Regions from separate parts of the Bradyrhizobium sp. BEA-2-5 genome, predicted to be linked through region 1. Evidence: predicted binding sites of a transcription regulator. Region 1 holds the regulator's gene; each other region holds the start of a gene.

Region 1 (7,372 bases):
GAAGCCGCGGGACCGTATGATCGCGCCAAGGCCTTGGGCGCGTTCAAGCTCGGTGACATCACCTTCTACTGGATCACGCGGCTTTCCGCGATCTCGGTGCTGCTGATCCTCGGCGGCATCATCATTTCGCTGATCGTGGGCGCCCTCCCGGCGATCAAGGAATACGGCCTGTCGTTCCTGTGGACGCAGCGCTGGGCCCCTTCGGCCGATCCGCCCGTGCTCGGCGCGCTCGGGCCGATGTACGGCACGCTCGTCACCTCCTTCATCGCGATGCTGATCGCCATTCCCGTCGGGCTTGGCATCGCGATCTTCCTCACCGAGCTCTGTCCGCAATGGCTGCGCCGCCCGATCGGCATGGCGATCGAGCTGCTCGCCGGCATTCCCTCGATCATCTACGGCATGTGGGGCTTCTTCGTGCTGGGCCCGTTCCTGGCCAACACCTTCCAGCCCTTCATGATCAAGGTGTTCGACGGCGTGCCCGTGCTCGGCGCGATCTTCGCAGGTCCCCCGTCCTATCTCAGCCTGTTCAATGCCGCGCTGATCCTCGCCATCATGGTGCTGCCCTTCATCACTTCGATCTCGGTCGACGTGTTCAAGACGGTGCCGCCGGTGCTGAAGGAAGCCGCCTACGGCGTCGGCTGCACCACGTGGGAAGTCGTGCGCAGCGTGGTGATCCCGTATACCCGCGTCGGCATCATCGGCGGCGTCATGCTGGCGCTGGGCCGCGCGCTCGGCGAGACGATGGCGGTGACTTTCATCATCGGCAATTCGTTCCGCATCTCCTCGTCGATCTTCGCTCCGGGCACCACGATCTCGGCGGCGATCGCATCCGAGTTCGCCGAGAGCGACGGCCTGCACCAGTCCGGCCTGATCCTGCTCGGCCTGCTCCTGTTCGTGCTGACGTTCTTCGTGCTCGCAGCCGCGCGGCTGATGCTGATGCGCCTGGAAACCAAGGCCGGAAAGTGAAGCCATGAACCCGATCTATAATTCGCGCCGCCGCCGCTGGGACATCGTCATCCGCGGCCTCTGCATCGGCGCCGCGCTGTTCGGCGTCACCTGGCTGGCCCTGATCCTGATCACGCTGCTCTATAACGGCCTTGCCGGCCTCAGCGTGCAGCTGTTCACCCAGAACACGCCGCCGCCCGGATCGACCGAGGGCGGCCTGCGCAACGCCATCGTCGGCTCGGTGATCATGACCGTGATCGGCGTCGGCATTGGCGCGCCGCTCGGCATGTTCGCCGGCACCTATCTCGCCGAGTACGGCCGCAACGACAAGCTGACCTCAGTGATCCGCTTCATCAACGACATCCTCTTGTCGGCGCCCTCGATCATCATCGGCCTGTTCATCTACGGTGCGGTCGTGGTTCCGATGCGAGGCTTCTCGGCCATCGCCGGCGCGCTGGCGCTCGCCGTGATCGTGATCCCGGTGGTGGTGCGCACCACGGAGGACATGCTGCTGCTGGTGCCGAACCCGCTGCGTGAGGCGGCCTCCGCGCTCGGTCTGCCGCGTTCGCTGGTGATCAAGCGCATCGCCTACCGTGCGGCGCGCTCGGGCCTCATCACCGGCGTGCTGCTGGCCACGGCTCGCGTCGCGGGCGAGACCGCGCCGCTGCTGTTTACGGCGCTGTCGAACCAATTCTTCAGCCTCGGCCTGGACAAGACGATGGCCAACCTGCCGGTGACCATCAACAACTTCGTGCAGAGCCCCTACGCCTACTGGAAGCAACTCGCCTGGAGCGGCGCGCTGCTGATCACATTCACCGTGCTCGCGTTGAATATCGGCGCGCGTATCCTTGGTGCCGAAAGGGCCGCAAAATGACCGAGCTTTCTGTCTCCACGACTGCCGCGGGCCACGTTCCCCAGGTTCCGCTGCCGGAAGCGCCGCCGAAGGTCACCGCGCGCAACCTCAATTTCTACTACGGTGAGCACCATGCGCTGAAGAACATCAATCTGGCGCTGGGCACCAATCGCGTCACGGCCTTCATCGGCCCGTCCGGCTGCGGCAAGTCGACCCTGCTGCGCATCTTCAACCGGATGTACGACCTCTACCCGGGCCAGCGCGCCACCGGCCAGCTGTTGCTCGACCACACCAACATGCTCGACCCCAAGCTCGACCTCAATCTGCTGCGCGCACGGGTCGGCATGGTGTTCCAGAAGCCGACCCCGTTCCCGATGACGATCTACGAGAACATCGCCTTCGGCATCCGCCTCTACGAGAAGATCTCGAAGTCCGAGATGGACGGTCGCGTGGAGAAGGCGCTGCGCGGCGGCGCGCTGTGGAACGAGGTCAAGGACAAGCTCAACGCCTCCGGCCTGTCGCTCTCCGGCGGCCAGCAGCAGCGCCTCTGCATTGCCCGCACCGTCGCGGTGCGGCCCGAGGTGATCCTGTTCGACGAGCCGTGCTCGGCGCTCGACCCGATCTCGACCGCCAAGGTCGAGGAGCTGATCCAGGAATTGTCCGAGAACTACACGATCGCGATCGTCACCCATAACATGCAGCAGGCGGCGCGCGTCTCCGACAAGACCGCCTTCATGTATCTCGGCGAGTTGATCGAGTTCGACGACACCAGCAAGATCTTCACGTCGCCGAGCGACCGGCGCACGCAGGATTACATCACCGGCCGGTTCGGCTGACCGGCGCATGATCCGGAAAAGTGGCAACCGGTTTTCCGATCAGGTCATGCTAAAATTCAGGACACGAAACCATGATCCCCGGGACCATGGTTGAGGGAGACAAGCCATGGGTTCTGAACATACCGCAAAGGCTTTCGATACCGACCTCCAGGAACTCACGCGCCTGGTCGCCGAGATGGGCGGCATCGCCGAGCGCATGATCGTCGATTCCGTCGACGCGCTGATCCGCCGCGACGTCACGCTCGGTCAGCGCGTCGTCGCCGCCGACATCGAGATCGACAATCTGCAGCGCAACATCGAGGAGCGCGCCGTGCTCACCATCGCCCGCCGCCAGCCGATGGCCGTCGATCTGCGCGAGATCGTCGGGGCCATGCGCGTTGCGACCGACCTCGAGCGGATCGGCGATCTCGCCAAGAACATGGGCAAGCGTGTCGCCGCGCTGGAGACCGACTTCCACCCGCTCAAGCTGTTCCGCGGCCTGGAGCACATGACCGACCTCGTGCAGCAGCAGGTCAAGTCGGTGCTGGACGCCTATGCCGCGCACGATCTGCCGGCGGCGATGGCGGTGTGGAAGGGCGACGAGGAAGTCGACGCCATCTGCACCTCGCTGTTCCGCGAACTCCTCACCTACATGATGGAGGATCCGCGCAACATCTCGTTCTGCATCCATCTGATGTTCTGTGCCAAGAACATCGAGCGGATCGGCGACCACGCCACCAACATCGCCGAGACCGTGTTCTACATGATCGAGGGCCAGGCGATCACCGACAAGCGGCCGAAGGGCGACATGACGACCTTCGCCACGACGGTGCCGGGCAGCTGAGGCTTGATCGGCAAGCGCGGAACCGGATTGTCCTTCGACAACTCGTTTCCGCGGGGACTATGCTCAAGGAAGTAAGCGTTTCGGTTTGCGTCTGGGCAACGGATCACCACAGAGAAAGAACTTAAACCGATGAGCGCACGCATTCTGGTAGTCGAAGACGAGGAAGCGCTGACGACGCTGTTGCGCTACAATCTCGATGCGGAAGGCTATGACGTCGAGACGGTGATGCGCGGCGATGATGCCGACACCCGCCTCAAGGAGCACATTCCCGATCTGATCGTGCTCGACTGGATGCTGCCGGGCCTGTCGGGCATCGAGCTGTGCCGGCGGCTGCGCACCCGTCCCGAAACCAAGCAGCTGCCGATCATTATGCTGACCGCGCGCGGCGAGGAAAGCGAGCGGGTGCGGGGACTTGCGACCGGTGCCGACGACTACATCGTCAAGCCGTTCTCGGTGCCGGAGCTGCTGGCCCGCGTGAAGGGCCTGCTCAGGCGCGCCAGCCCCGAGCGGCTCGCCACCGTGCTCGCCTATGGCGATATCGAGCTCGACCGCGACAAGCGCCGCGTGGCGCGTTCGGGCCGGCCGATCGATCTCGGCCCGACCGAATACCGTCTGCTGGAGTTCTTCCTGGAGCATCCCGGCCGCGTGTTCTCGCGCGAGCAGCTGCTCGACAGCGTCTGGGGCCGTGACATCTACATCGACGAGCGCACTGTCGACGTCCACATCGGCCGCCTGCGCAAGCTGCTCAATCTCGGCCGCGAGCAGGATCCGATCCGCACCGTCCGTGGCGCCGGTTATGCGCTGGACGATCGGTTTGCGAAGGCGGAGCCGCAGCCGTAACGGCCACAACTAGTGCGCAATTGCGCACGGGAGCCGGCAACTGTTATGTCGGCTTGGTCTGCAGGTAGGGCTTTCTGTCGCGCATCATGGCGTTGAGGACCGTTAGGAGCTTCCTGGCGACGGCAATGAGAGCGAGCTTGGCTGGTTTGCCGACCTGTCGCAGCCGCGCGTAGAAGGCCTTGAATGGATCGGCCCGACGAACCGCGTTCAGAGCCGCCATATAGAGGGCGTCACGAACGCGCTTTCGGCCGCCGGCGATCTTGCGTTTTCCACGGAAGGCGCCGCTGTCGACGTTGAAGGGGGCAAGGCCCGCGAGCGCGGCGATCTGCTTCGCTCCAACATGTCCAAGTTCCGGCATCTTCGCGATCAGCTGCATGCAAGCCACGGGACCCACGCCCGGCAGTGAGCGCATCAACCGCGCATCGTCCGCGATCTCCGGCTCGGCCTTGGTCAATGCGTTGATATCGGCCTCGATCTCGGCGATCTCGCCGTCGAGAACCTCAATGAGCCGACTGATCCGTTCGGCCATGGCGCGGTCGTCGGCCTCGCTGCGCCGGTTCTTCTCCTGCGCGCGCATGAGAACCAGTTGGTCCCGCCGTTTTGCAAGCCCTGCCAAAGCGTTGCGGGCGGGATTGGCGGCCCGCTCGGTTGCCGGCTGCATGACCCGGCCAAAGGCCGCCAGCATCCGTGCATCGATCGGATCGGTTTTGGCAAGTTGGCCGCTGGCCCGCGCAAAATCGCGAGCTCGAGCCGGATTGATCCGAGCGAAGCGGACACCGGCCTGGCTTAGGGCCTCGCGAAGCGCGAGGTCATAGGCGCCCGTGGCCTCGAAGACGACCAGCGCATCGCATCGCCAACGCGCCACCTGCTGTGTGATGGCCTGTGCCGCGTTGGCGATGCGCCTGGACACGCCGTCAGCTTCATCAAAGATATCGAGATGCTTCTTGGAGACGTCGATTCCGACATAACGAGGGGGTATGATCACGGTGCCTGTCCCTGTGATGCGAGGTCTGTTGGCGCAGCCTCGTGCAACTGTTCAGGTTGGTAATGGAACGGGCGGGAGGCCGAGCCGGCTCACGGCGTCAAGCGCCAAGGACCCAACGGCTTCCCGCCCAACCCATCCTGACAGACTTCCAAGACACAGGGACCCATAACCACGAATGGGCGTTGTTAGAGAGCCGTCTGGCCGCTTGCCGATTGCGCCGGCCGCGGCGTATGGGTCCCGGCATGCGCCGGGACGACGCTGGGCATATAGCCGAGCTACGTCACACAAAAAAATCCCCGCTTTCGCGGGGATTTGTTTTTGAGTTCTTCCGACGTTTTCCCGAGTGCTCACTTGATCTGCGGTTTCGCCGACGGCCGGCGGCGATCGGCGGCGGGCTGGTAGGCCACGCGCGAATGCTGGGCGCAGTAGGGCAGGCCGGAGAGCGCCTTGCCGCCGCAGAAGAAGAAATCCGGGCTCGATGGATCGCCGACCGGCCAGTGGCAGGTCGCCTCGTTCAGCTCCAGCAGTGACAGCCGCTGGCTCATCGGCACCACGTTGTCGTAGGTGACGGGTTCGGCCTCGACCTCGACCTCGAAGGCCTGCGCCAGCGCGGTGTTGCCGCGGGCAACGGGGCGGGTCACCCGCATCATGTGCTGCGCGGGGCGCGCCTTGCGCGGCCGGGGCGCTGCCGACGAAGGGCTCTTGGCGCGGCCGGACAAGCCGAGCCGGTGCACTTTGCCGATCACGGCATTGCGGGTCACATTGCCGAGCTCCGCCGCGATCTGGCTGGCCGAAAGTCCGGCCTCCCAGAGCTTTTTCAGCTGCTCGACGCGATCATCGGACCAGGTCAAAACCGTCATTGCATTCTTCCCTTCGCGTAGCGCCGGCCAATCGTTGGAGCGGCGCTGCGAGCCAATCTGGACAAATATCCCTGCGGCCAGAATCCCTTAGCCCTCGCCGGGCACGGTGTTGCGCCCGAACGTTTACGCGAGACACGAAGGCTACTTAGAGGGTCCAGTACCGCTGCACGAGATGTCGTATCTGACAGTCCAAACGCTACAATATGGCGTGACTCCCGCGCAAGAGTCCGCCGACTCGCGTCCACATGTTCCCACACAGTTAAGCAGTTCGATGAGGGTTTTCCACCGCACCGGAATGCTCCGGATTGCGCTCGTTTCGCATTGCAGGAAGGCCACTTCGTGGCGATTGACACTTACTGACCGCAGCATAGAATGCCCGCCACGTGCCGCCCGCAAAGGCGGCCGTTTTGTTTTCCGAAGCTGGCCGTTGCTGCGCTGGCGTCAAGGCGCGCGGCAATTGTCGGCTTCAAACCGTCAGTGATCGCCATGACCAACGCTGCCACGTCGCATCTGCTCCCCGTCTTCGCCAGGGTCGATCTCGGCTTCGAGCGCGGTGAGGGCGCCTGGCTGATCGCGACCAATGGCGATCGCTATCTCGATTTCACTTCCGGCGTGGCGGTGAATGCGCTCGGCCATGCGCATCCCACGCTGGTCAAGGCGTTGCAGGAGCAGGCGACGAAGCTCTGGCACATGTCGAACCTGTTCCAGAGCCCGGACGGCGAGAAGCTCGCGGCGCGTCTGTGCAATGAAAGTTTTGCCGACTTCGTATTCTTCTGCAATTCCGGTGCCGAGGCGCTGGAAGGCGTGATCAAGCTGGTGCGCCACCATCACTTCTCCAAGGGGCATCCTGAGCGCTATCGCTTGATCACATTCGAGGGCGCCTTCCATGGCCGCACGCTGGCGACGCTGGCCGCCACCGGTTCTGCAAAATATCTCGAGGGCTTCGGTCCGCCGATGGACGGCTTCGACCAGGTGCCACATGGCGACCTGGAAGCCGTGAAGAAGGCGATCGGCCCGAACACCGCCGGTATCCTGATCGAACCGATCCAGGGCGAGGGAGGCGTGCGTTCGGCACCGCCGGCGTTCCTCAAGGCGTTGCGCCAGCTTTGCGACGAGAAGGGCCTGCTGCTCGCCTTCGACGAGGTGCAGACCGGCATGGGCCGCACCGGCGAACTCTTTGCCTACAAGCGCACCGGCGTCGTGCCCGACGTGATGTCGCTTGCGAAGGCG
Region 2 (7,372 bases), 2.1 Mb from region 1:
GTCGCGGCCGTCTCGCTCGCCGCCTTCGCGTGGCATTGCCTCAGATCGAGGAATGCCTTCGTCGATCCTGCACTGTTCGCGGTCAGGCCGTTCACCGGCGCGTCGCTGGTGATGGCGCCTTATTCGGCGGCCTTCGGCGCCATGCTGCTGTCCTGCGCGTTGTGGGAGCAGACGGTATGGGCTGGTCGGCGTTGAAGACCGGCCTTGCAATCGCCCCCGGTCCGCTGATGGTGCCGATCACCTCGCTGTTGTTTGCCGGCCGGCTGATTGCGCGGTTTGGCGCCGCGGCCGTCGTCTCCGCCGGGATCGTGCTGTTCGCGGCCGGCCTCGCGATCTGGGCGACGCTGCTCGGGGCCGAACCCAATGCGCCTGCCGTCGTCGCGGGCGTGATGCTGATCGGTATCGGCGTCGGGCTGACCTTTCCGACCCTGATGGGCGTCGGCGCCGGCGCGCTGCCGCCGTCGTCGTTTGCCACCGGCTCGGGCGTCATCAACATGATCCGGCAGGCGGCACTGGCGATCGGCGTCGCGATCTTTGTCGCGATCCTTGCAACGCCGGTCTCGATGACCGAGCGGATCGCGGCGTTTCAGCGCGGCTGGTGGATCATGATCGCGATCACCTTGGCCGGCTTCGTGCCGAATTATCTGTTCATCCGGCGCAAGGCGGATCGCTAGAGCCCGAAGACATCGCCGCGCCATGCGGCAGCCGCTGCGGCGCCATCGTCGCGCCGCAGGGAAACCTCAATCGAACCAGTCCCTTCCTCGCTGCGTCTCACGAGCAGAAACGGCGCGCCCTCGAGCCCGGCGCGCCGTTCGTCTCGCGCGCGATGCGGCGTTTTTCCGGAGGGATGTCATGTGCAGGATTGCGAATTATCTAGTGACCACCAGCCTGGTGCTGGCGGGTGCGCTGGTTGCCGGGCCGCTGCATGCGGCCAATCTCGATGCGGCCTCGCAGGTCGACGCCGTGACCGTCTATCCCGATGGCGCGAGCGTCACCCGCGTCATCACGCTGGACCTGCCTGCCGGCGACAACACCCTCATCGCCAGGGATTTCCCGATGGAGCTCGATACAGGCTCGCTTCGAGTGGAGGGCGAGGCGGGCGGCCGGTTGACGATCGGGGCCATCGACGCACGGCACCCGCGCCCGCTGGAGCCGGCGAACCTGCCTGAGATCGACAAGCGGATCGAGGTGCTGAAGGATCAGCGCGAGGATCTGCAGGGGATCATCTCGTCGGCCGAGGCGCGGCGCAAATTCGTCGAACATTTCGCCGAGGCCGCGCCGGTCGGGATCGGCGAGAAGGGCGAGGCGCGTCCGGTGAGCGAGTGGCGCGCCGCGTTCTCAGCGGTGGGGGATGAAGTCGCAACCGCCGACAACGCGATCCGCGACGCCACGCGCAAGCAGCGTGACATCGACCGCGAGATCGTGCGCCTTGAAGCCGATCGTGCCGCCAAGCCGCCGAGCAAGCTCGAGGTACGGATCGAGCTGGCTTCCGCCGCCGCGACCCGCGCGACGCTGCGGGTCACTTATGCGGTGCGCAACGCCCGTTGGGTGCCGCTCTATGACGCTCGTCTCGATACCGGCGCCAGGGACCGCAAGCCCGCGATCGAGCTGGTGCGCCGCGCCGAGATCACCCAGTCGACCGGTGAGGACTGGTCGAACGTGGCGCTCGTCGTTTCCACCGTGCGGGTCGCGCGCGGCGGCAACGCGCCCGACCTCCGCTCGCTGATCGTGCAATATCCGCAGCCGCCGCGGCCGCTGGCGAAGCTGTCCGGAGAGGCCAGCATGCGGGCGCGCGAGGCGCTGGCACCTGCGCCAGCCGCCGACGCGGTTCAGCAATTCCGTTTTGGTGGGGGACGCATGGACGAACTGGAAGCCACCGCCGAGATCGGCGCTTTCCAGGCCACCTTCAAGATCCCCGGCCGCGTCAGCGTTGCCGCCAATGAGGGCGCAAAGAGCCTGCGTATCTCGACGGCGACCATCACCCCCGATCTCGCGGTTCGCGCCGTTCCGGTGATCGACCCGACCGCTTTCCTGGAAGCGAGCTTCGTGCAGGCCGACGATGCGCCGTTGCTGCCGGGACAGGTCTCGATCTACCGCGACGGCATCTTTGTCGGCCGCAGCCGGATGGCCACCGCCGCCAAGGACGACATCGTGCGGCTCGGCTTCGGCGCCGACGACAAGGTCAGAATCGAGCGCGCCGTGCTCAAGCGCAACGAGGGCTCGGCCGGCTTGCTCGTGACGACGTCGAAGACCGACGAGCGTTCGTTCAAGACCACGATCCGCAACGGCCATGATTTCCCGATCAAGGTCGCGATCGAGGATCAGCTGCCGGTCAGCGAGAACGAGGACATCGTCGTCGAGATGCTGCCCTCGTCGACGCCGGCGACGACGACCAATCTGCGCGACAAGCGCGGCGTACTGGAATGGGCGTTCGAGGCCAAGGCCGGCGAGGTCCGTGACATCAATTTCGCCTGGCGGATGCGCTGGCCCAAGGACAAGGGCGTCGTGATGGTGCCGGCGGGCTAGAGCCCGTGCCGGGCTCTAGCGTTGTTGCTTGACGCATTTTCTTCACGCGAACCGGAACCCACTTCGCTTGAAAACGCTATGAGGACCTGCGTCATCTACCGATGACAACCCTCCCGATCTCGGGCATCACTTTGCCAAAGGCAACAAAGCCTGAGATCGGGAGGATCCATGAGCTACCAGCACATCGTCGTCGATGATCCGCGTCCGCGCGTCCGCCGCATCACGCTGAACCGCCCCGAGAAGCGCAACGCGCTGAACAACCGCCTGCGCGGCGAGATCTTCGAGGTGCTGGAACAGGCCGACCGCGATCCCGGGATTTCGATCTCGATCCTGCGCGGCGCCGGACCCTGCTTCTCGGCGGGCTACGATCTCTCCGCCGACAACCGCGTCGACCAGCCCTACCATTCGGCATCCGGCCCCGGCCAGTGGTCGCGCCATGTCGTCGAGGGCTGGTTCTCGATCTGGGATCTCGCAAAGCCTGTGATCGCGCAGGTGCACGGCTATTGCCTCGCCGGCGGCACAGAGCTCGCGACCGCCTGCGACGTGGTCTATGTCGCCGACGACGCCCAGATCGGCTATCCGCCGGTGCGGCTGATGAGCCCGCCCGACATGCAGTATCACCCGTGGCTGGTCGGCATGCGCCGCGCCATGGAATTGATGTTGACGGGTGACGCGATGTCCGGCCGCGAGGCCGCCGAATGGGGCTATGCGACCCGGTCGTTTCCGCTTGCCGAACTGGAGGCGAAGACGCTCGATTTCGCCGAGCGCGCGGCGAAAGTGCCGATCGAGCTGCAACAGCTCAACAAGCGCAGCGTCCACCGCGCCATGGAAATCATGGGCGCCCGCGCCGCGATACGGGCCGGCACCGAAATCCAGGCGCTGGCCTTCACGACCGAGGCCAGCAAGGCCTACATGGCGGGCTTCCGCCGCGACGGCGGCAGCGTGAAGGCCCAGCTCGACCAGCGCGACACGACGTTCGGAGATTACCGGACGAAGAAGGAGTGACGTGGCTTGCCGCGCGCGCTGACCGGTGCGGCGATAATAGCCGGTTTAAATTCGCTGTCATGCCCCGGCTTGATCGGGGCATCCAGTACGCCGCGGCTTGTCCGCTAAATTCGGACGTCTCTGCAATACTGGGTCGCCCGGCCGAGCCGGGCGACGATACGATTGCGTGCTGCGACAACAGGCCCTTCACTTCGCCTTCAGGAAATCCGCGACTTCCAGCAGCACGAACTCGTTGTCATCGGCCTTGTTGGGATCGCGGCTGGAGGAGAACGGCAGGTTGTTGTCGTTGCCGACGATGATATGGGTGTCGTCGACGCGATCGACGTTCTCGATGGTGAAGAACGGGAAGGTGTAGACGCCGTCGTTGAGCGGCTTCCGCGCCTTCTTGTCGGGATCCCTGATCTTCATCAGGTCGATATAGCCGATCTTGCGCACGGGCTTGCCGACATTGGCGTCGGAGAGCTCGATCTTGTAGACGCGCTTGAACTTGGCGAGATCAGGGAAGCAGTTCTCGCCGCGGGTGCCTTGCGGGCAGGCCTTGTCGGCGGTGCCTTCGCCGTTGTCGCGCTCGATGATGAGGCCGGAGGCCTGATCGATCATGTTGAAGTCGCCGATGGCGTTGCCGTTCTGCTCGAACACATACTGCCAGTAGCGGCCGGTGAACTTCTCCGCGGCGACGTCGAATTCGAGAATGCGGGCGGCTTCCTTGCCGTCGACCTTCTCCCAGTCCTTCTTCTCGGCATCCCACAGCGGTCCTTCGAGCAGGCCGTAGAGGAACTTGCCGTCTTTCGACGAGGCGAAGCCCTCATAGCCCTTTGAGCGGCGGAGATTGACATTGGTGTAGGTCGCGCCTGGCGCACCGGGCGTTGCGACGGCCCAATTGTCCGGCGAGCGCACCGGCTTGCCGTCGGCAACCGTGTCGAACACGCCGAGGATCTTGCCCGACTTGTCGGCCTTCAGGATATAGGGGCCGAACTCGTCGCCGATCCAGAAGGTGTCGCCGACGATCTGGAAGCCTTCAGTGTCGAAATCGGAGCCGGTGAGATAGCGCTTCGGGCTACCCTCATGCAGGATGCGGAAGGGCACCTTCTTGTCGGGATCGTGCAGGAAGATGGTCTCCTGTCGCTCGATCTTGCCGCTCGCCCAATCCATCTTGTAGCGGTTCAGGTACAGCATCGAATCCGGCGAGTTGGCGCGCGCGCCCATGCCGTTGTCGGTGATGACCCAGAAGCTGCCGTCGGGCATGGTCTTGATGCCCGAATTCCCCTGGAGCGGCTGCCCCTTGAACGGCAGCGACACGCCGGTGGGACGCTCGTAGGACTTGCCCATGACGGTGCCAGGCGCGTCGACCCGCTTGCCGGTGGTATATTTGCCCGAGCTCTTCAGATCATCAGGGGCGTCGGCGGGCGCGTCAATGAAGCTCTCCGCCGGCATCACGGCGTGTCCTGCCAGCGTCGCCGGGAATTCGCCCTCACTCTGCGCGAACGCCGATGTGGCGAGCAGGATCGAGGCGACGGAGCAGAGCAGGGACAGGCGCATGGTTGATCTCCCAAAGGATAAACGATGCGGTGTTCTCCGAGCCGCCTGTTACAGCCGGCTGACAGTTTTGTGAACCGCGGATGTTGCGGCGGGATAAGGCTTGCGGCGTTACGTCGCCTCTCACTCGCAATCCCATCCTGAGGAGGCCGCGCGGCGGCCGTCTCGAAGGATGGCCGCGAGCAACAGCCGGGCCTCTTGGTTCGAGACGCGCGTACCGCGCTTCTCACCATGAGGGTCTAAACGGGCCGCATGGTCTGCGGCAGCAGGAACGGCACGCCGTTTCCGGTGTAGGCGATCGCAGCGTCGATCTCGAAGATCTCGCGCAGCGTCTCGGCCTTCATCGCGGCGGCGCGGTCGCCGTCGACGACAAGCCGGCCGCGGTGCAGCAGCAGGATGCGGTCGGCGAAGCGGATCGCGAGATTGAGATCGTGCAGGATCGCGATGACGGCGGTGCCGGCCGCCGCGCGGCGGCGCGCGGCCTCGACGAGGTCGATCTGGTGACGCAGATCGAGGCTCGAGGTCGGCTCATCCAGCAGCAAAAGCCCGGGGCCGTGCTCGGTCTCGCCGCAGGCGAGTTGCACCAGCACGCGGGCGAAATGGGCGCGCTGCTGCTCGCCGCCTGACAGCGTCGGCAATTGCCTGAAACGGAAACGCGCGAGCCCGACCTCGTCGAGTGCCGCCTCGACCAGTGCCCGCGTGACGGCACGCGGGCTTTCGCCGGTGCCCATGCTGACGATCTCCTCGACCGTGAACGGGAAGGTGACGTTGATGTGCTGGGACAGCATCGCGCGGTGCTGCGCCAGCGCGAGTGGTCGGTAGGTTTGCAGGTCACGCTGCCTCAGCCTGATCGCCCCGCGCGACGGGCGCAGGTCGCCCGACAGCATCCGCAGCAGGGTCGATTTGCCGGCGCCGTTGGGACCGACGATCGCGACCATCTCGCCGGCGCCGATCTGCAGCGACACCGCGTCGACCAGATCAGTGCTGCCGATCGTCATCGATACCGACTGCGCTTCGAGCAGGGCCGTCATAGCGACACCAGCCCGCGCTGCCGCAACAGGATGAAGAGAAAGACGGGCGCGCCGACGGCCGCGGTCAGGATGCCGATCGGCATCTCCGCCGGCGCCACGATGGTGCGCGCCAGCGTGTCGGCGCCGACCATCAGGACGGCGCCTGATAGCACCGAGGCCGGCAGCAGCAGGCGATGCGCCGGCCCGATCACGAGGCGGAGCAGATGCGGCACGACGATTCCGACGAAGCCGATGACGCCGCTGATCGACACCGCGACGCCGGTCATGGCGGAGACGATGACGATCGAGATCCGCTTCAGGCGCTCGACGTCGACCCCGCCGTGGAAAGCGTCGGCCTCGCCGAGCACCAGCAGATCGAGACCGCGCGCGATCGAGAGGCAGGCGACCAGCGCGACCGCCAGCACCGGCGCCAGCGCCGTGAGCTTGGTCCAGGTCGCGCCGCTCATCGAGCCGAGCATCCAGAACGTGATGTCGCGCAGCTGACGGTCGTCGGCGATGAACACCAGGAGGCCGATGCCCGCGTTGGCGATCGCGGTGATGGCGACGCCGGCGAGCAGGAAGATCGCAATCGAGGTCCGGCCGCCGCGGCTGGCGATGCTGTAAAGCACGATGGTCGTGACCAGCGAGCCGGCAAAGGCCGCGATCGGCAGCAGCTGGTGTTGCAGGAAGCGCAGGCTTTCGCCGAGATGGCTGTCGGTGAACACGATCGCGGCCGCCGCGGCAAACGCGCCGCCGGAGGAGACGCCGACCAGCGCGGGGTCGGCGAGGGGGTTGCGGAACAGGCCCTGCATGATCGCGCCTGATACGGCAAGGAGTCCGCCGACCATCGCCGCCGCCGCGATCCGCGGGATGCGGATCGACCACACCACGAGTTGGTCGCGTGCAAGCAGCGGGTTGGCGACACCATCAGCCCAAAGCCCAAGCGCTGCCGGAAGCCGCGCCATTGGAATCCCGGCGGCCCCGACCGTCAGGGCGACCAGGGCGGCGCCTGCCAGCGCCGCAAGCAGGCAGAGCAGGGTGAGTGTCGCGGCCGGCCGCAGCGACATGCCGGCGCGCCGTTGTTTCGCACGCCCGCGGCGCTCAGTCAGCACGCTCATTGCCGACAATTCGCGGTCAGCGCTGCCGGCTTGAAGTTGTCAGCCTCCGGCGCCAACGCCGGATAGAGCTTGACGGAGAGATCGCGCGCCGCCGCCGCCGTCCGCGGCCCGAAGCCGAGCAGATAGAGCCCGTCCATGGTGATGAAGCTCTTGTTGGCCGCGACCGGCGTCAGCGCA
Region 3 (7,372 bases), 2.9 Mb from region 1:
GGACGGCAGCAGCGAGGGGTGGATGTTGAGCATCCGCCCGTACCAGGCCCTGGTGAATTCCGCCGTGAACAGGCGCATGAAGCCGCCGAGACAGATCAGCTCGATGCCGTGCCGATCGAGCGCTGCCTGCAGCACCTTCTCGAAGCCGGCGCGATCCTTGCCGAACGGCTTGCTCTCGATGACGATGGTCGCAATGCCGCTCGCGGCCGCCTTCTCGAGCCCGGCAGCATCGGCGCGGTTCGAGATCACGGCGACGATCTCAGCTGGGAAATCCGCAGCCTTCGCAGCCTCGATCAGCGCGGCCATGTTGGAGCCGCGTCCGGAGATCAGGATGGCAACGCGGCGCTTCATCACAGCGCCAGATCGAGGTGGCCGTTATAGACGACGCGGTGCTCGCCCTTGGCCTCGATCACCTCGCCGAGCAGCGTCGCGGTCTCGCCGCCGGCGGTGAACGCCTCGGTCACGGCGTCGACCGCATCAGCCTCGACGATCGCGATCATCCCGATGCCGCAGTTGAAAGTGCGCAGCATTTCCAGCTCGGCGATGCCGGCCTGCGCGGCCAGCCATTTGAACACCGGCAGCACCGGCAGACGTGCGAGGTCAATGCCGACGCCGAGGTGCTTGGGGAGCACGCGCGGGATGTTGTCGGTGAAGCCGCCACCGGTGATATGGGCAAGCCCCTTCACCGCGCCGGTCTCGCGGATCGCGCGCAGGCAGGATTTGACGTAGAGCCGCGTCGGCGTCAGCAGCGCGCCGCCGAGCGTCATCACGGGCGCGAACGGCGCCTGCGCGTCATAGGCAACGCCGGATTGTTCCACGATCTTGCGCACCAGCGAGAAGCCGTTGGAATGCACGCCCGATGAAGCAAGACCGATCACGGCGTCGCCAGCGGCGATGTCCTTGCGCGGCAGCAGCGTACCGCGCTCCGCAGCGCCGACGGCAAAGCCGCCGAGGTCATAATCGCCGTCCTTGTAGAGGCCGGGCATCTCGGCGGTCTCGCCGCCGATCAGGGCGCAGCCGGATTCGCGGCACCCCTCCGCAACGCCGGCGACGATCGCGGCGGTGGCCTCGGGATCGAGCTTGCCGCAGGCGAAATAATCCAGGAAAAACAGCGGCTCGGCGCCCTGCACCACGAGGTCGTTGACGCTCATGGCAACGAGGTCGATGCCGATGCCGCCATGCAGCCCGGTCTCGATCGCGATCTTGACCTTGGTGCCGACACCGTCGGTCGCGGCCACGAGGACCGGGTCCTTGAAGCCGGCCGCCTTGAGGTCGAACAGGCCGCCGAAGCCGCCGATCTCGGCGTCGGCGCCCGGCCGTGCGGTGGCGCGCACCATCGGCTTGATCAGGTCGACCAGGCGGTTGCCCGCGTCGATATCGACGCCTGAATCGGCGTAAGTGAGGCCGTTTTTGCGGTCGGTCATGCCCGATTCCAGATGATCAGGGGCTGGTTACGAGGAATTCCGCCCCCGCGCAATGGCTCGCGGCGCTGCTGCCGCGATACTATGTAGATAACATAAGGCGGCTGCGCAAAAGAGCCGGATATCGAGTAAAATCAGGCTTCTAGCCGGGAAGCGACCCAAGTTGAGTATTCCGAACATCATTACCCTGGGCCGCATCATGCTGGTCCCGATCATCGTCTGGGCCATCGTGTCGAGCCAAATGGAGGTGGCGTTCGCCGTCTTCCTGATCGCCGGCATCAGCGATGCCGTGGACGGCTTTTTGGCCAAGCGCTTCAACATGACGAGCGAGCTCGGCGCCCTGCTCGATCCGCTCGCGGACAAGGCGCTGCTGGTCTCGATCTACATGGCGCTCGGCATCTGGGGCGCGATCCCGCGCTGGATCGTGATCCTGGTGGTCTCGCGCGACATCATGATCGTCGCCGCCGTGATCGTATCCTGGCTGTTCGACCGGCCGGTCGAGATGAAGCCGTCGATGGTGTCCAAGCTCAACACCGTGGCACAGGTGGCGTTCGCGGCGCTGGTGCTGGCGTCGCTCGGCTTCGGCTTTCAGCCGCACCCTTACGACCTGATCCTGATGGGCCTGGTCACGATCTTTACTTTGGGTTCGGTGTCGCTCTATCTCGTCGAGTGGCTGCGGCACATGAGCACGATCGAAGCTCGGTAGGCGGGATCCGGAAAAGTGGAAGCCGGTTTTCCCGCGACAAACGCGACGCGTTTGTGCATGGCTAAAATGACGTAGTTTGGAGACTTGTGTGGCCGGTAGCGTTCAACCTCGTCAATTGGCCTTGGCCCTGCCGCACGAGGAGAAGCTGACCCGCGACGATTTCCTCGAGGGCCCTGCCAATGAGGCGGCGCTGGCGCTGATCGACGGCTGGCCGGACTGGCCGAACCGAATCATGCTGCTGGTCGGGCCTGACGGCTCCGGCAAAAGCCACCTCGCCGCGATCTGGGCCGAGAGCGCCGGCGCGCGCTCGACCGCGGCGCATGCGCTGACCGCCGACACGGTGCCGACCGCGCTTGCGACCGGTGCGCTGGTGGTCGAGGACCTGAGGCCGTCGGATTTCGACGAGCGCGCGATGTTTCATCTGATGAATCTGGCGCGCCAGGACGATGCCTACGTGCTGATCACGGCGCGCGTCCCGCCGTCGGCGTTCGATATCGAATTGCGCGACCTGCGGTCGCGGCTCCGCGCGGTGCCGACCGTGACGCTGCTGCCACCGGACGACCAGCTGTTCCGCGGCCTGATCGTCAAGTTCTGCGCCGACCGCCAGATGAGCGTGGACGAACCGCTGGTCAGCTATCTGAGCAACCGGATCGAGCGTTCCTACGTTGCCGTCCGGCAGGCGGTCGAGCTCCTGGATACCGAGGCACTCCGGCTCGGCCGTCCCGTCACGCGGGCGCTGGCGGCGGAGCTGTTGCGCGATGCCTGATCCATCCCCGCGGCTTGACGGCGCAGGCGAGCGGAACATCAATGTCATCGAAACGTCATCGCTGTAACACATGGTCTCTGCGGCTCTCGGCTAGACCGCCCCGGCCCCTGCCCTGAATTGGACCAGCACTTGATGGACTCGGCACAAGCTACTGAAATCAAAGAAAAAGAGGCGGATTTTCCCGCCATTCCCGCGATCGCGTCCAGCCCCGAACGGTTCATCAACCGCGAGCTGTCCTGGCTGCATTTCAACCGCCGCGTCCTGGAGGAAGCGGTCAATCCCAGCCACCCCGTGCTGGAGCGGGTGCGGTTCCTGTCGATCTCGGCGAATAACCTCGACGAGTTCTTCATGGTCCGCGTCGCCGGCATCAAGGCCCAGGTGCGCGAGGGCATTGCCGAACGCAGCCCCGACGGCCTGACGCCATCGGAGCAGCTCGCGCTGATCAACCGCACCGTCTCCCAGCTCGCCTCGGACCAGCAGGCGATCTGGAGCGACCTGCGGGATATCCTGGCCAAGGTCGGCATCCAGCTGGTCGACGGCCGCGACGTCACCAAGCCCGAACGCAGCTGGATCGAGGATCATTTCCTTCACAACATCTTCCCGCTGCTGACCCCGCTGGCGATCGACCCGGCGCATCCGTTCCCGTTCATCCCGAATCTCGGCTTCACGGTGGCGCTGCAATTGTCCCGGATTTCCGACGGCAAGCAGATGAACGCGCTGATCCGCATGCCCGGCAAGATCGACCGCTTCATCCGCATCCCCTCCACCAAGGAAGGCGCGCCGGCGCGGCTGATCTCGCTGGAGCAGGCGACTGCCCTGTTCATCAACCGCCTGTTCCCCGGCTACAATCTGCACGGCCAGGGCTCCTTCCGGATCATCCGGGACTCCGAGCTCGAAATCGAGGAAGAGGCGGAGGACCTCGTCCGCCTGTTCGAGACCGCACTGAAGCGCCGCCGGCGCGGATCCGTGATCCGGCTCGAGATCGACGCCAAGATGCCGGAGGAGCTGCGCAGCTTCGTGCAGCATGCGCTGTCGGCGGCCGACGACGAGGTGTTCCTGGTCGACGGCGTGCTCGCCATGAACGAGCTCTCGCAACTCACGCGGCTCAATCGCCCCGACCTCGAATTCCCACCCTACGTGCCGCGCCATCCCGAGCGCGTGCGCGAGCATGGCGGCGACATCTTCGCCGCGATCCGGCAGAAGGACCTCGTCGTCCATCACCCCTACGAGTCCTTCGACGTGGTGGTGCAGTTCCTCCAGCAGGCCGCGCGCGACCCTGATGTCGTCGCGATCAAGCAGACGCTCTACCGCACCTCCAACAACTCGCCGATCGTGCGCACGCTCGCGGAAGCGGCCGAAGCCGGCAAGTCCGTCACGGCCTTGATCGAACTGAAGGCGCGGTTCGACGAAGAAGCCAACATCCGCTGGGCGCGCGATCTCGAACGCGCCGGCGTGCAGGTCGTCTACGGCTTCCTCGAATTGAAGACGCACGCAAAGCTCTCGATGGTGGTGCGTCGCGAGGGCGGCAGCCTCACGACTTACGTCCATACCGGCACCGGCAACTATCATCCGGTCACCGCGCGCATCTACACCGACCTCTCCTACTTTACCTCCGATCCGACCATCGGCCGCGATGCCGCGCGCGTGTTCAATTTCATCACCGGCTATGCCGCACCCAGCGACCTCGAGAAGATGGCGGTGTCGCCGCTGACGCTGCGCAAGCGCATCATCGAGCACATTCAAGGTGAGACCGCGCATGCGCGGCACGGCCGGACCGGCGCGGTCTGGATGAAGATGAACGCGCTGGTCGACCCCGACATCATCGACGCGCTCTACGAGGCCTCCCAGGCCGGCGTCCAGGTCGAGCTCGTGGTGCGCGGCATCTGTTGCCTCAGGCCCGGCATCCCCGGCCTGTCGGAGAACATCCGCGTCAAGTCGATCATCGGGCGCTTCCTGGAACACGGCCGAATCTACTGCTTCGGCATGGGCCAGGGCCTGCCGAGCGCGAAAGCCGCTGTGTATATCTCGTCCGCCGACATGATGCCGCGCAACCTCGACCGCCGCGTCGAGGTGCTGTGCCCGCTGCAAAATCCAACGGTGCATCAGCAGGTTCTCGAACAGATCATGGTCGCCAATCTGAAGGACAATGAGCAGAGCTGGCAGTTGTTGCCGGACGGGTCGTCAACGCGTATGAAGACCGCGAAGGGCGAGGAGCCTTTCAACGTCCACAACTACTTCATGACAAATCCGAGTCTGTCTGGCCGTGGAAAGTCGCTCAAGGAATCCTCGCCGCGTCGTCTCACGCGCCGGAACGAACGTCAGCAGCCATCGTCTTAAGGGGGCCTTACGGTGAAGCGGCCGCGCAAGCGCGGCTCGAGCGTCGCGGTTATCGACATCGGCTCCAACTCGGTCCGTCTCGTCGTCTACGAGGGACTGAAGCGGAGCCTCATCCCGATCTTCAACGAGAAGACCCTGTGCGGCCTCGGGCGCGAGGTGCAGAGCACGGGTCTGCTCGCGCCCGACGCCGTCGACAAGGCGCTGACCGCGCTGCGCCGTTTTCGCGCGCTGTGCAGGATCCAGCAGGTCGGGCGCGTGTTCGCGATTGCGACCGCGGCCTGCCGCGACGCGTCCAACGGCCCCGACTTCATCGCCAAAGCCGAGCGCATCTGCGGCGCCAAGATCGAGATCCTCACCGGACCGCGTGAAGCGAAGCTGTCCGCGCTCGGCGTCGTCTCGGGGGTGCACAATCCGAACGGCATCGTCGGCGACCTCGGCGGCGGCTCGCTCGAGCTGATCGACGTGCGCAGGAACAGCGTGCGCAGCGGCGTGACGCTGCCGCTCGGCGGTCTCGCGCTCCAGGACCTCGCGCACAAATCGCTCAAGCGCGCCGATCGCATCGTCAAGAATGAGCTGCTCGGCGTCGCCCAACTCAAGACCGGGCGTGGCCGTACCTTCTACGCCGTCGGCGGCACCTGGCGCGCGCTCGCGCGCATCCACATCATCCAGAGCGGCTATCCGCTCCAGGTGATGCACGGCTATTCGATTTCGGCCGCCGAGGCGCTCGACTTCGCGCAGCGGCTGCGACGGCTGGCGGCCACCAACATGCTGGCCAATATCGAGTCGGTCGCCGATGCGCGGCGGCCGCTCCTCACCTATGCGGCGCTGGTGCTCGAGCACGTCATCCGCGTTGCAAAGCCGAAGAACATCGTGTTCTCGACCTTCGGTGTGCGCGAAGGCCTGCTGCACGAGAAGCTGCCGGAGACCGAACGCAACAAGGACGGGCTGATCTGCGCGGCGCAGAACCTCAACGAATTGCTGTCGCGCTCGGCCCGTCACGCCCAGGAGCTGACGGCGTGGACCGACCGGCTGGTGCGCGTCGTCAGGCTGCGCGAGACCGAGGAAGACCGCAGGCTGCGGCACGTCGCGTGCCTGCTCTCCGACATCGGCTGGCGGGTGCATCCCGATCATCGCGGCGAGGAAACCCTCAGCCTGATCATGAACGGCAATTTCGGCTCGATCACGCATCAGGGCCGCGCCTTCGTCGCGCTCTCGGTGTTCTATCGCTACGCCGGGCTCAGCGAGGAAAACGAACCGCCGCCGCAGATCCGCGCGCTGGTGACGCCGGCGATGGACGAACGCGCGCGCCTGCTGGGCGCTGCATTCCGCGTCGCGCACCTGATCTCGGCGGCGCGTCCGGGCGTCCTGCCCGCCACGCATTTCCACAGCGAGGGCCGCAAATTGATGCTGGTGTTCGAGCACCGGCTCGGCGACCTCGTCGCCGACCGGGTCGGCAGCCGCTTCAAGCAATTGGCGCGGCTGGTTGGGCGCGCCGGCTCGATCGTGCGGCGCTAGAGCATGATCCGGAAAAGTGCGAAGCGGTTTTCCGGAAAAGATCATGCTCAAACAACGACTCGACCCAATCGCATCGCGATTTAGGGCTCACGCCGCCTTGGCCGCGTGCTTGGCCTTGCGGAGCGCGCGGCGGCGCCAGATCGACCCCACGACCAGCACCACGATGATGCCGAGCACCGCGAGCGCGATCTCGCCGCCATTGCCGCCATGGGCGAATTGCGGCGACATCCCGACCGACGTCAGCCAGGAATCGAGCCTGGCACCGAGCGGTCCGGCGAACAGCGCGTCCAGCTTCGGATGCACGGCGGGATCGGTCGCGATCACCTCGCCCGCGACCCAGCCGAGCAGCGCAGCGCCAGCCCAGACCAGGACCGGCAGCTTTGCGAGCAGCGCCATGATCAGCGCAGCGCCGGCGACGATCAGCGGCACGCTGATGGCGAGGCCGAGGATCAGGAGCGGCACGCTGCCATTGGCCGCGGCGGCGACCGCAATGACGTTGTCGAGACTCATGACGATGTCGGCGACCACGACGATCTGAACCGCGGCCCACAAATGCGCGGCCGCGTGCACGCTGTCCTCGTCCTCCTGCTCCGGCACCAGCAGCTTGGCGGCAATCACGATCAGCGC
Region 4 (7,372 bases), 1.5 Mb from region 1:
GTTGACGGCCTCGACGGAGAGCCCGGTGCGCTCGGCCAGCTGGTTGCGCTTCTTCGGCTTGACGTTGCTGTGGTCGTTGAAGGCGAACAGGTCGACGCGGCCCTCGGCGAGCCACTGGGCGATCTCGGCCTCGGCGTCGAGATTGTAGGTCTCGTGCCGCAGATGGAAGCGGGTGTCGGCGGCGAATTGCGGACGCTGCCGCTCGATCGCCTCCATCAGGCCGCGCGCATTGTCGGCGCTGCGCAGGCCCGGCTCCCAGGAGCAGGTCGTGGCGTGAAAGACGGTGGTGATGCCGTTGCCGATCGCCTGCCGGTCGCTGTCGATCAGCGCCACGTCGGTCGGGAAGTCGACGCCCGGGCGCGGCATCATCTGCCGCTCGAACGCATCGCCGTGCAGGTCGATGATGCCGGGCAGCACCAGGAGGCCGCTGGCATCGATGTGCAGCGCGGCGCGACCCTGCTCGGCGTCGAGCGCGCCGATGTCGCGGCCTGCGGTCCGCAGCGAGGTCTCGACCAAGGCGCCGTCAACCAGCGTGCGCCCGCCCTCGATGAAAATGTCCGTCACGATGCGGCGCTCCGTTGTTTGGCTTGTGATTGGGATACGGCCTCGGCCTCATGCTTGTCGAGGAATTCCTCGACCGCGAGCTTGCGAAAGTCGGGCAGGACGCGGCGGAGCGTCTCGTGATCCCAGTCCCACCATGCGAGCGCGGCGAGGCGGTCGGCGATCGTCTCGGAGAAGCGCCGCTTCACCGGCCGCGCCGGATTACCGGCGACGATGGTGTATGCGGGAACGTCCTTGGTCACGATCGCGCCGGCGGCGACGACAGCGCCGGTTCCGACGTTCCGGCCCGGTAACAGGATCGCACCGTGCCCGATCCAGACGTCATGGCCGATATGCACGTGATGCGCACGTCGCCAGTCGAAGAACTCGGCATCGTCGCTCTCACCCTCGAAATAGGCGCTGGAGCGGTAGGTGAAGTGCGCCTGTGTCACGCGGTGCATCGGATGGTTGCCGGGATTGATGCGCGTCATCGCCGCGATCGAGCAGAACTTTCCGATGGTGGTGTAGGTGATCTGGCTGTCGTTCACGACGTAAGAATAGTCATCCATGCTGACTTCAAGCAGGATCGTGCGCGCGCCGACCTCGGTATACTTGCCGAGCTTGCTCTCGCGCACCGACGCTGTCGGGTCGACGGTCGGCACAACCGAGAGTGTTTTTCCGGCCATCGGGGCCTCCGCAAATCTTAAAGAATCTTGGGCTTCCGGGGATGCGTGCTCGTCATCGGGGCGCTTGATGACAACATCATGACGTCGGGATGACGGCAAGGGAGCGACAAGGGAGGGGTGTGGACGATCGCCGCACCGCAGCGCTGTCGTCACATAACTGTAAAACGCCGGGGATAGCGATGGCCCAACGAGGCGCGGTTGGAGCATTACATGCTGGTGGTGGAAGGTTTGACGTGCCGTTTCGGCACGAAAGCCGCAGTCGACAACGCGTCCTTTTCGATCGCGCCGGGCAGCTTTGTCGGCGTGATCGGCCGCTCCGGTGCCGGCAAGTCGACGCTGCTGCGGATGATCAACCGTCTCGCCGATCCGACCTCCGGCCGTATCCTGTTCGACGGCCTCGACGTCACCGCGTTGCGCGGCAAGGAGCTGCGGCAGTGGCGTGCCCGTTCGGCCATGATTTTCCAGCAGTTCAACCTGGTCGGCCGGCTCGACGTGCTCACCAATGTGCTGATGGGGCGGCTGGCCCAGATTCCGTCATGGCGGTCGCTGCTGCAGGCCTGGCCCGAGCAGGACAAGGCGCTGGCGATGTCCGCACTGGAACAGTTCGACATCGCCTCGCTCGCCGCCCAGCGCGCCGATCAGCTCTCGGGCGGCCAGCAGCAGCGCGTGGCGATCGCCCGCGCATTGGTGCAGCAGCCCGATATCATTCTGGCCGACGAGCCGATCGCCTCGCTCGACCCGCGCAACACCAAGATCGTGATGGATGCGCTGCTGCGCATCAACAAGCATTTCGGCATCACCGTGCTCTGCAACCTGCATTCGCTCGATCTCGCCCGCAGCTATTGCGACCGCCTGATCGGCATGGCCGCGGGCCGCGTGGTGTTCGACGGCGCCCCCGCGGCGCTCACCGACCATATCGCCCGCGAGCTCTATGACCTCGAGGCCAATGACGTCATCGGCGCAGCACCGCTGCCCGCGCCCGACGGTGCAACTGCGCCGGCACTCGGCACCGCAGCCGCGGCCTGAGCGTCGCGCATTTTTCAATCTGGGAGGCCGGGCATTTTGCCCGGCCAACAGGTGCAACTACAACAAAAGAGGGGTAGTCATGTTCACTCGTCGCATCATTCTGGCTGGCGCCGCCGCGCTGGCATTTGCCGGTTCGGCCTCCGCGCAGGACTGGAAAGCAAAATACCCGGAGATCACTCTCGCCGTCGTTCCCGCCGAGAATGCCTCCGGCGTCACCGAGCGCTTTACGCCCTTCATCAACTATCTGTCGAAGGAGCTAGGCACGAAGGTCACGCTGCGCGTCGCCAACGACTATGCCGCCGTGATCGAAGGCCAGCGCGCCGGAAATATCCACATCGCCAGCTACGGCTCGGCCTCGTTCTCTCGCGCGCGCCTGACCGGCGTCAAGACCGACGCGTTCGCCAACGATATGAACGCCGACGGTTCGACCGGCTATTACTCGGTGTTCTTCGTCAAGGCGTCGAGCCCGTACAAGACGGTCGAGGACCTGAAAGGCAAGAATCTCGGCCTGGTCGATCCGAACTCGACGTCCGGCAACAACGTGCCGCGCTTCGAACTCAACAAGATGGGCATCGCGAACGCCGAAGGCTATTTCGGCAAGGTCGTGTTCACCGGCAGCCACGAGAACGCCGTCCTGGCGCTGTCGCAGGGAACCGTTGATGTGGCCGCCAACCAGTGGACCAACGAGGACGATTCCACGCTCGCCCAGATGCTGACCAAGGGCATGCTGAAGAATGCCGACGGCTCGGCGATGAAGAAGGATGATTTCCGCATCATCCACAAGTCGGCGCTGATCATCAACGGCCCCTATGCGTACAACACCGATCTTCCGGAGGACCTGAAGGCCGCGATCGCAAAGGCCTTCTTCGACGCCCCGACCAAGGACAAAGCCGCCTTCGACCGTCTGTCCGACGGTCAGAAGAAGGGCTTCCATCCCGCCACCACCAAGGATTGGGACGGCACCATCGAGCTGATCAAGTTCGTCGACGGTTTGCGCAAGAAGGCGAGCTGATCGCACGCCTGACGTCACGAGGGCCGGGCGTATAGCCCGGCCCTTTCCACTCAACTTCGAACCGGACTGGCACGCGTCGATGGCGACCGCCGTATCCATTCTTCCAGCGCAGCAACTGGCGACATTGGAGGACGCCTACCGCAAGTCCGTCGCACGCAAGCGGTTGAAGGCCGCGCTGGCAACGGCGGCATTCTGTGCGGTGCTGGTGATCGCGGCGTTCGGCGCCGAAGTGAACTTGCGCACCTTCTTCGCCCATTTCGGCAATTTCGTCAGCTACTTCGATCGCATCTTCACGCTCGACAATGGCCAGCGGGTCTGGACCGACCTCGGCGAATGGTTCTGGGGCTGGCACAAATGGCTGAAGCTCCTGGGCGAGACGCTGCTGATCAGCTATGTCGGCACGCTGACGGGTGCCGTGCTTGCCTTCGCGCTCAATTTCTTCGCGGCCCAGAATACGTCGCCGGGCCCGTGGGTACGTTTCACGATCCGCCGTCTGCTCGAATTCGCCCGTACCGTGCCGAGCATCGTGTTCGCGTTGATCTTCGTCATCGCCTTCGGTCTGGGACCGATGGCGGGCGTGCTGGCGATTGCCATCCATTCGACCGGCGCGCTCGGCAAACAGTTCTCCGAGATCGTCGAGAATGCCGACATGAGGCCGGTCGAAGGCGTGCGCTCGACCGGGGCAAGCTGGCTGTCCTGCATGCGCTTTGCCGTGCTGCCTCAGGTGATCGCGGGCTATGTCAGCTACGCGCTGCTGCGCTTCGAGATCAATGTGCGAGAAGCCTCGGTGATGGGCTTTGTCGGGGCCGGCGGCATCGGGATGGAGCTGATTGTTGCGATCCGCAAGTTCTACTATTCCGACGTCAGCGCGATCCTCCTGACCATCATCGTCACGGTCTTCCTCATCGACATCGGCACCGGCTGGCTGCGTGGCCGCCTGTTCGGCAAGGAGACCCGTCGATGAGCCAGATGCCGAGGCCGGACACCACGGAACTGCGCGCGAAGTACCCCGGCGTCTTCGAACGTCCCGCATCGGCACGGCTGGCGATGCCGGCCATGATCGCGGCGGCGCTCGCGATCTTCGTGTTCGGCCTGGTCGATCTCGACTTCTCGCCGTCCAGGCTGATCGCGGGCCTCGGCCAGCTCGGCTGGATCACCATGCTGATGCTTCCGCCGAATCCGGGCTCGTCGTTTCCGCTCTACATGCAGGCGCTCGGCGAGACGCTGTCGATCGCGGTGCTCGGCACCACGCTTGCCGCGGTTTTGGCGCTGCCGGTCAGCCTGCTGGCGGCGCGCAACATCATCCCCTCGAACCTGATTCGCTTCCCGGTCCGGCGCTTCCTCGATTCGATTCGCGGCGTCGATACGCTGATCTGGGCGCTGGTCTGGATCAACGTGGTCGGGCTCGGGCCGTTTGCCGGGGTGCTGGCGATCGCGGTGTCGGATTTCGGTGCGTTCGGCAAACTGTTCTCGGAGGCGATAGAGGGCGCCGACCAGAAGGAGGTCGAGGGCATCCGCGCCTCCGGCGGCAGTGCCCTGCACGAGATCCGCTTCGGCCTGATGCCGCAGGTGCTGCCCGTCATCGCCGGCCAGGTGCTCTACTACATCGAATCCAACACGCGCTCGGCCACCATCATCGGCATCGTCGGCGCCGGCGGCATCGGCCTCCAGCTCGCCGAGCAGATCCGCGTGCTGGAATGGCAGAAGGTCTCGTTCCTGATCCTGATGATCCTGGTTGCGGTGGCCGCGATCGATTTCATCTCGGGCAAGCTGCGCTTTGCGATCATCGGGCAGCGTGCGGTGGTGTAGCTTCTTCTTCGCCTCTCCCCGCGTGCGGGGAGAGGCCGGAATTTTCGCGCAAGCAAATTCCGGGTGAGGGGGACTCTCCGGGGACTCACAGCTTCCGGATTCGCGGAGACAGGCCCCTCACCCCCACGCTCTCCCCGCCAGAGCGGGGCGAGGGAGAAGTGCTCAGTCGTCAACCATTCTCGACCAGAAACTCCACGCGCTCGGCGGCGAAGCGCGAGCGCTTGGTCACCAGCGGCTGGTCCAGCATGTCGACGTCGGTTGCGTCGACCACCAGCACCGGCCGTCCCAGCGGCAGGTCGAGCCGCGCGGCGTCGGTCGCATCGACGATCGCCGCGGTGATCCGGGTCGAGGCGCGGTGGTAGTCCTTGACGCCGTAATGGCCGAGCAGCTTCGTCATCGAGCGGACGTTGGCGAATACGCTGCCGGCGTCCGGAAACCGTTCCGCCGACAGCCAGGTGGTGGACACGCAGATCGGCGTGCGGTCGGCGAGGCGGATCGCCTCGATCCGCATCAAAGGCGCGCCGGTCTTCAGTCCCAGCTCCCGCGCGAGCTCGCGATTGGCGGTGTCGCTGCTCGCATCGATCAACTGGCCGCGCGGCTCGTGGCCGCCCGCACCGACGATCTCGGAAAAACGCGTGCGCGAGCGCAGCGGATAGGCGAGCTTCTGCGCCTCGACATAGGTTCCGCTGCCGCGCTCGGCCCGCACCAGGCCGCGCTCGGCGAGCGCCGCCAGCGCGCGCCGCACGGTGTGGCGGTTGACGCGATAGGTTTCGGCGATCTCCATCTCGCCCGGCAGCTTGTCGCCGGCCGCAAAGCGGCCGTCGGCGATGCCGCGTTCGATGCCGTCGGCAACCTGCCGCCACAAGGCAACGCCGGAACTTTCCTGCATGCTCATGGCGCGGTGATACCAGAAATCTTTGGTTTGTCACGAAACAGTCATGGCGCTCCGCTATCAAGTTGTCTAGTATCATAGACAACTTGATGCAAGCAAAGTTGCCCAAAGGTTTGCCCATGAGTTCGACCGGACCAAACAGCAAACAGCTCCAGCGCAAGGCCGCGATGACGGTGCTGGCGCACGCCGCCGCTGCGGACATCGCCGGCAGGCTGGCAGCGATCGCGGTGCCCGCGCATGAGAACCTGCGCGAGCCCGAAAACGGCCTCGTCATGCTGCGCGGCCGGGTCGGCGGCGACGGCGCGCCGTTCAATCTCGGCGAGGCGACGGTGTCGCGTGCCGCGGTGCGGCTTGCGAGCGGCGAGGTTGGGTTCGGCTACACGCTCGGCCGCGACGCGCGGAAGGCGCAGATGATCGCGCTGTGCGACGCCATGGTGCAGTCGGCGGAGTTGTCCGGCGAGGTGGAGGCCAAGGTGATCGCGCCGCTGCGCGTCGCCATGAACGCCGAACGCGGCCGCAAGGCAGCGGAAACCGCCGCGACGAAGGTTGATTTCTACACCATGGTGCGCGGTGAGGGCTGAGATCATGACCACGATTGCGGAACTGCCGCCGGGCTTTGCCGACAAGGTGCTGTCGGCGCAATCGACCTTTCGCTCCGTCATGGACGCCATGGCGCGGCCGGGCAGCGTGCAGCGCGTCGCCGCGAGCGTGGGAACACCAGCCGGCATGATGCGTGGCTCGGCCGCGATCGCGCTGACGCTGTTCGATCACGACACGCCGATCTGGCTCGACGCCGCGATGTCGGCGACGCCGGACGTCGCCCGCTGGCTGAAGTTTCACGCCAGCGCGCCGGTGGTCTCCGATTCCTCGATCGCGAGCTTCGCTTTGATCGGCGATGCCGCGAGCCTGCCGGCGCTCGATTGCTTTGCGTTCGGCAGCAGCGAGTATCCTGACCGCTCGACCACGCTGATCCTGCAGGTCGACAGCCTATCGCAGGGGCCGGCCTTCGAGCTGAAAGGACCCGGCATCGACGGCAGCGCCGTGCTGCAGGCGATGCTCAAGCCGCGCGACCTGTTCCAGCGGCTTGTGATCAACGAAGCCCTGTTCCCGCGCGGCATCGATGTCGTGCTGGTCCATGACGATGCCATTGTGGCGATCCCGCGCACCACGCGGCTGATCGCAAGCGGAGTGTAAGCGATGTATGTCGCAGTCAAGGGCGGTGAACGCGCCATCGAGAACGCCCATCGCCTGCTCGCGCATAAGCGGCGCGGCGACCGCGACGTGCCCGAGGTGACGCTGGCACAGATCTCGGAGCAGCTCGGCCTCGCCGTCGACCGCGTCATGAGCGAAGGCTCGCTCTACGATCGCGAGCTCGCGGCGCTGGCGATCAAGCAGGCGCGCGGCGAT

The links. Region 1 encodes PhoB, which activates phosphate uptake and scavenging genes when phosphate is short. Its sites were predicted from a motif close to TGTCATNNANCTGTCAT; they were not measured.
Region 2: a site for PhoB is predicted at 5,118-5,134, ahead of RX327_RS34215 (esterase-like activity of phytase family protein). Genes of this name have one in related genera too.
Region 3: a site for PhoB is predicted at 2,936-2,952, ahead of RX327_RS18215 (RNA degradosome polyphosphate kinase). Genes of this name have one in related genera too.
Region 4: a site for PhoB is predicted at 1,294-1,310, ahead of phnC (phosphonate ABC transporter ATP-binding protein). Genes of this name have one in related genera too.

The regions. Positions count from the first base shown of each region.
Region 1 covers NZ_CP136629.1:982,306-989,677, forward strand. Annotated here, with positions in the region: gene pstC (phosphate ABC transporter permease subunit PstC) at 1-966, shown strand, start outside; gene pstA (phosphate ABC transporter permease PstA) at 971-1,819, shown strand; gene pstB (phosphate ABC transporter ATP-binding protein PstB) at 1,816-2,634, shown strand; gene phoU (phosphate signaling complex protein PhoU) at 2,741-3,457, shown strand; gene phoB (phosphate regulon transcriptional regulator PhoB) at 3,587-4,297, shown strand; gene RX327_RS04485 (IS110 family transposase) at 4,341-5,282, opposite strand; gene RX327_RS04490 (GcrA family cell cycle regulator) at 5,630-6,142, opposite strand; gene RX327_RS04495 (aspartate aminotransferase family protein) at 6,629-7,372, shown strand, end outside.
Region 2 covers NZ_CP136629.1:7,325,328-7,332,699, reverse strand. Annotated here, with positions in the region: gene RX327_RS34235 (MFS transporter) at 1-195, shown strand, start outside; gene RX327_RS34230 (MFS transporter) at 177-674, shown strand; gene RX327_RS34225 (mucoidy inhibitor MuiA family protein) at 853-2,526, shown strand; gene RX327_RS34220 (enoyl-CoA hydratase-related protein) at 2,695-3,531, shown strand; gene RX327_RS34215 (esterase-like activity of phytase family protein) at 3,718-5,070, opposite strand; gene RX327_RS34210 (heme ABC transporter ATP-binding protein) at 5,307-6,098, opposite strand; gene RX327_RS34205 (FecCD family ABC transporter permease) at 6,095-7,195, opposite strand; gene RX327_RS34200 (hemin ABC transporter substrate-binding protein) at 7,192-7,372, opposite strand, start outside.
Region 3 covers NZ_CP136629.1:3,928,467-3,935,838, reverse strand. Annotated here, with positions in the region: gene purN (phosphoribosylglycinamide formyltransferase) at 1-351, opposite strand, end outside; gene purM (phosphoribosylformylglycinamidine cyclo-ligase) at 351-1,424, opposite strand; gene RX327_RS18225 (CDP-alcohol phosphatidyltransferase family protein) at 1,585-2,127, shown strand; gene RX327_RS18220 (DnaA/Hda family protein) at 2,216-2,893, shown strand; gene RX327_RS18215 (RNA degradosome polyphosphate kinase) at 3,026-5,230, shown strand; gene ppx (exopolyphosphatase) at 5,243-6,745, shown strand; gene RX327_RS18205 (TerC family protein) at 6,833-7,372, opposite strand, start outside.
Region 4 covers NZ_CP136629.1:2,475,171-2,482,542, forward strand. Annotated here, with positions in the region: gene RX327_RS11575 (alpha-D-ribose 1-methylphosphonate 5-triphosphate diphosphatase) at 1-564, opposite strand, end outside; gene RX327_RS11580 (chloramphenicol acetyltransferase) at 561-1,226, opposite strand; gene phnC (phosphonate ABC transporter ATP-binding protein) at 1,437-2,252, shown strand; gene phnD (phosphonate ABC transporter substrate-binding protein) at 2,332-3,264, shown strand; gene phnE (phosphonate ABC transporter, permease protein PhnE) at 3,344-4,228, shown strand; gene phnE (phosphonate ABC transporter, permease protein PhnE) at 4,225-5,073, shown strand; gene phnF (phosphonate metabolism transcriptional regulator PhnF) at 5,243-5,968, opposite strand; gene phnG (phosphonate C-P lyase system protein PhnG) at 6,085-6,546, shown strand; gene phnH (phosphonate C-P lyase system protein PhnH) at 6,551-7,159, shown strand; gene RX327_RS11620 (carbon-phosphorus lyase complex subunit PhnI) at 7,163-7,372, shown strand, end outside.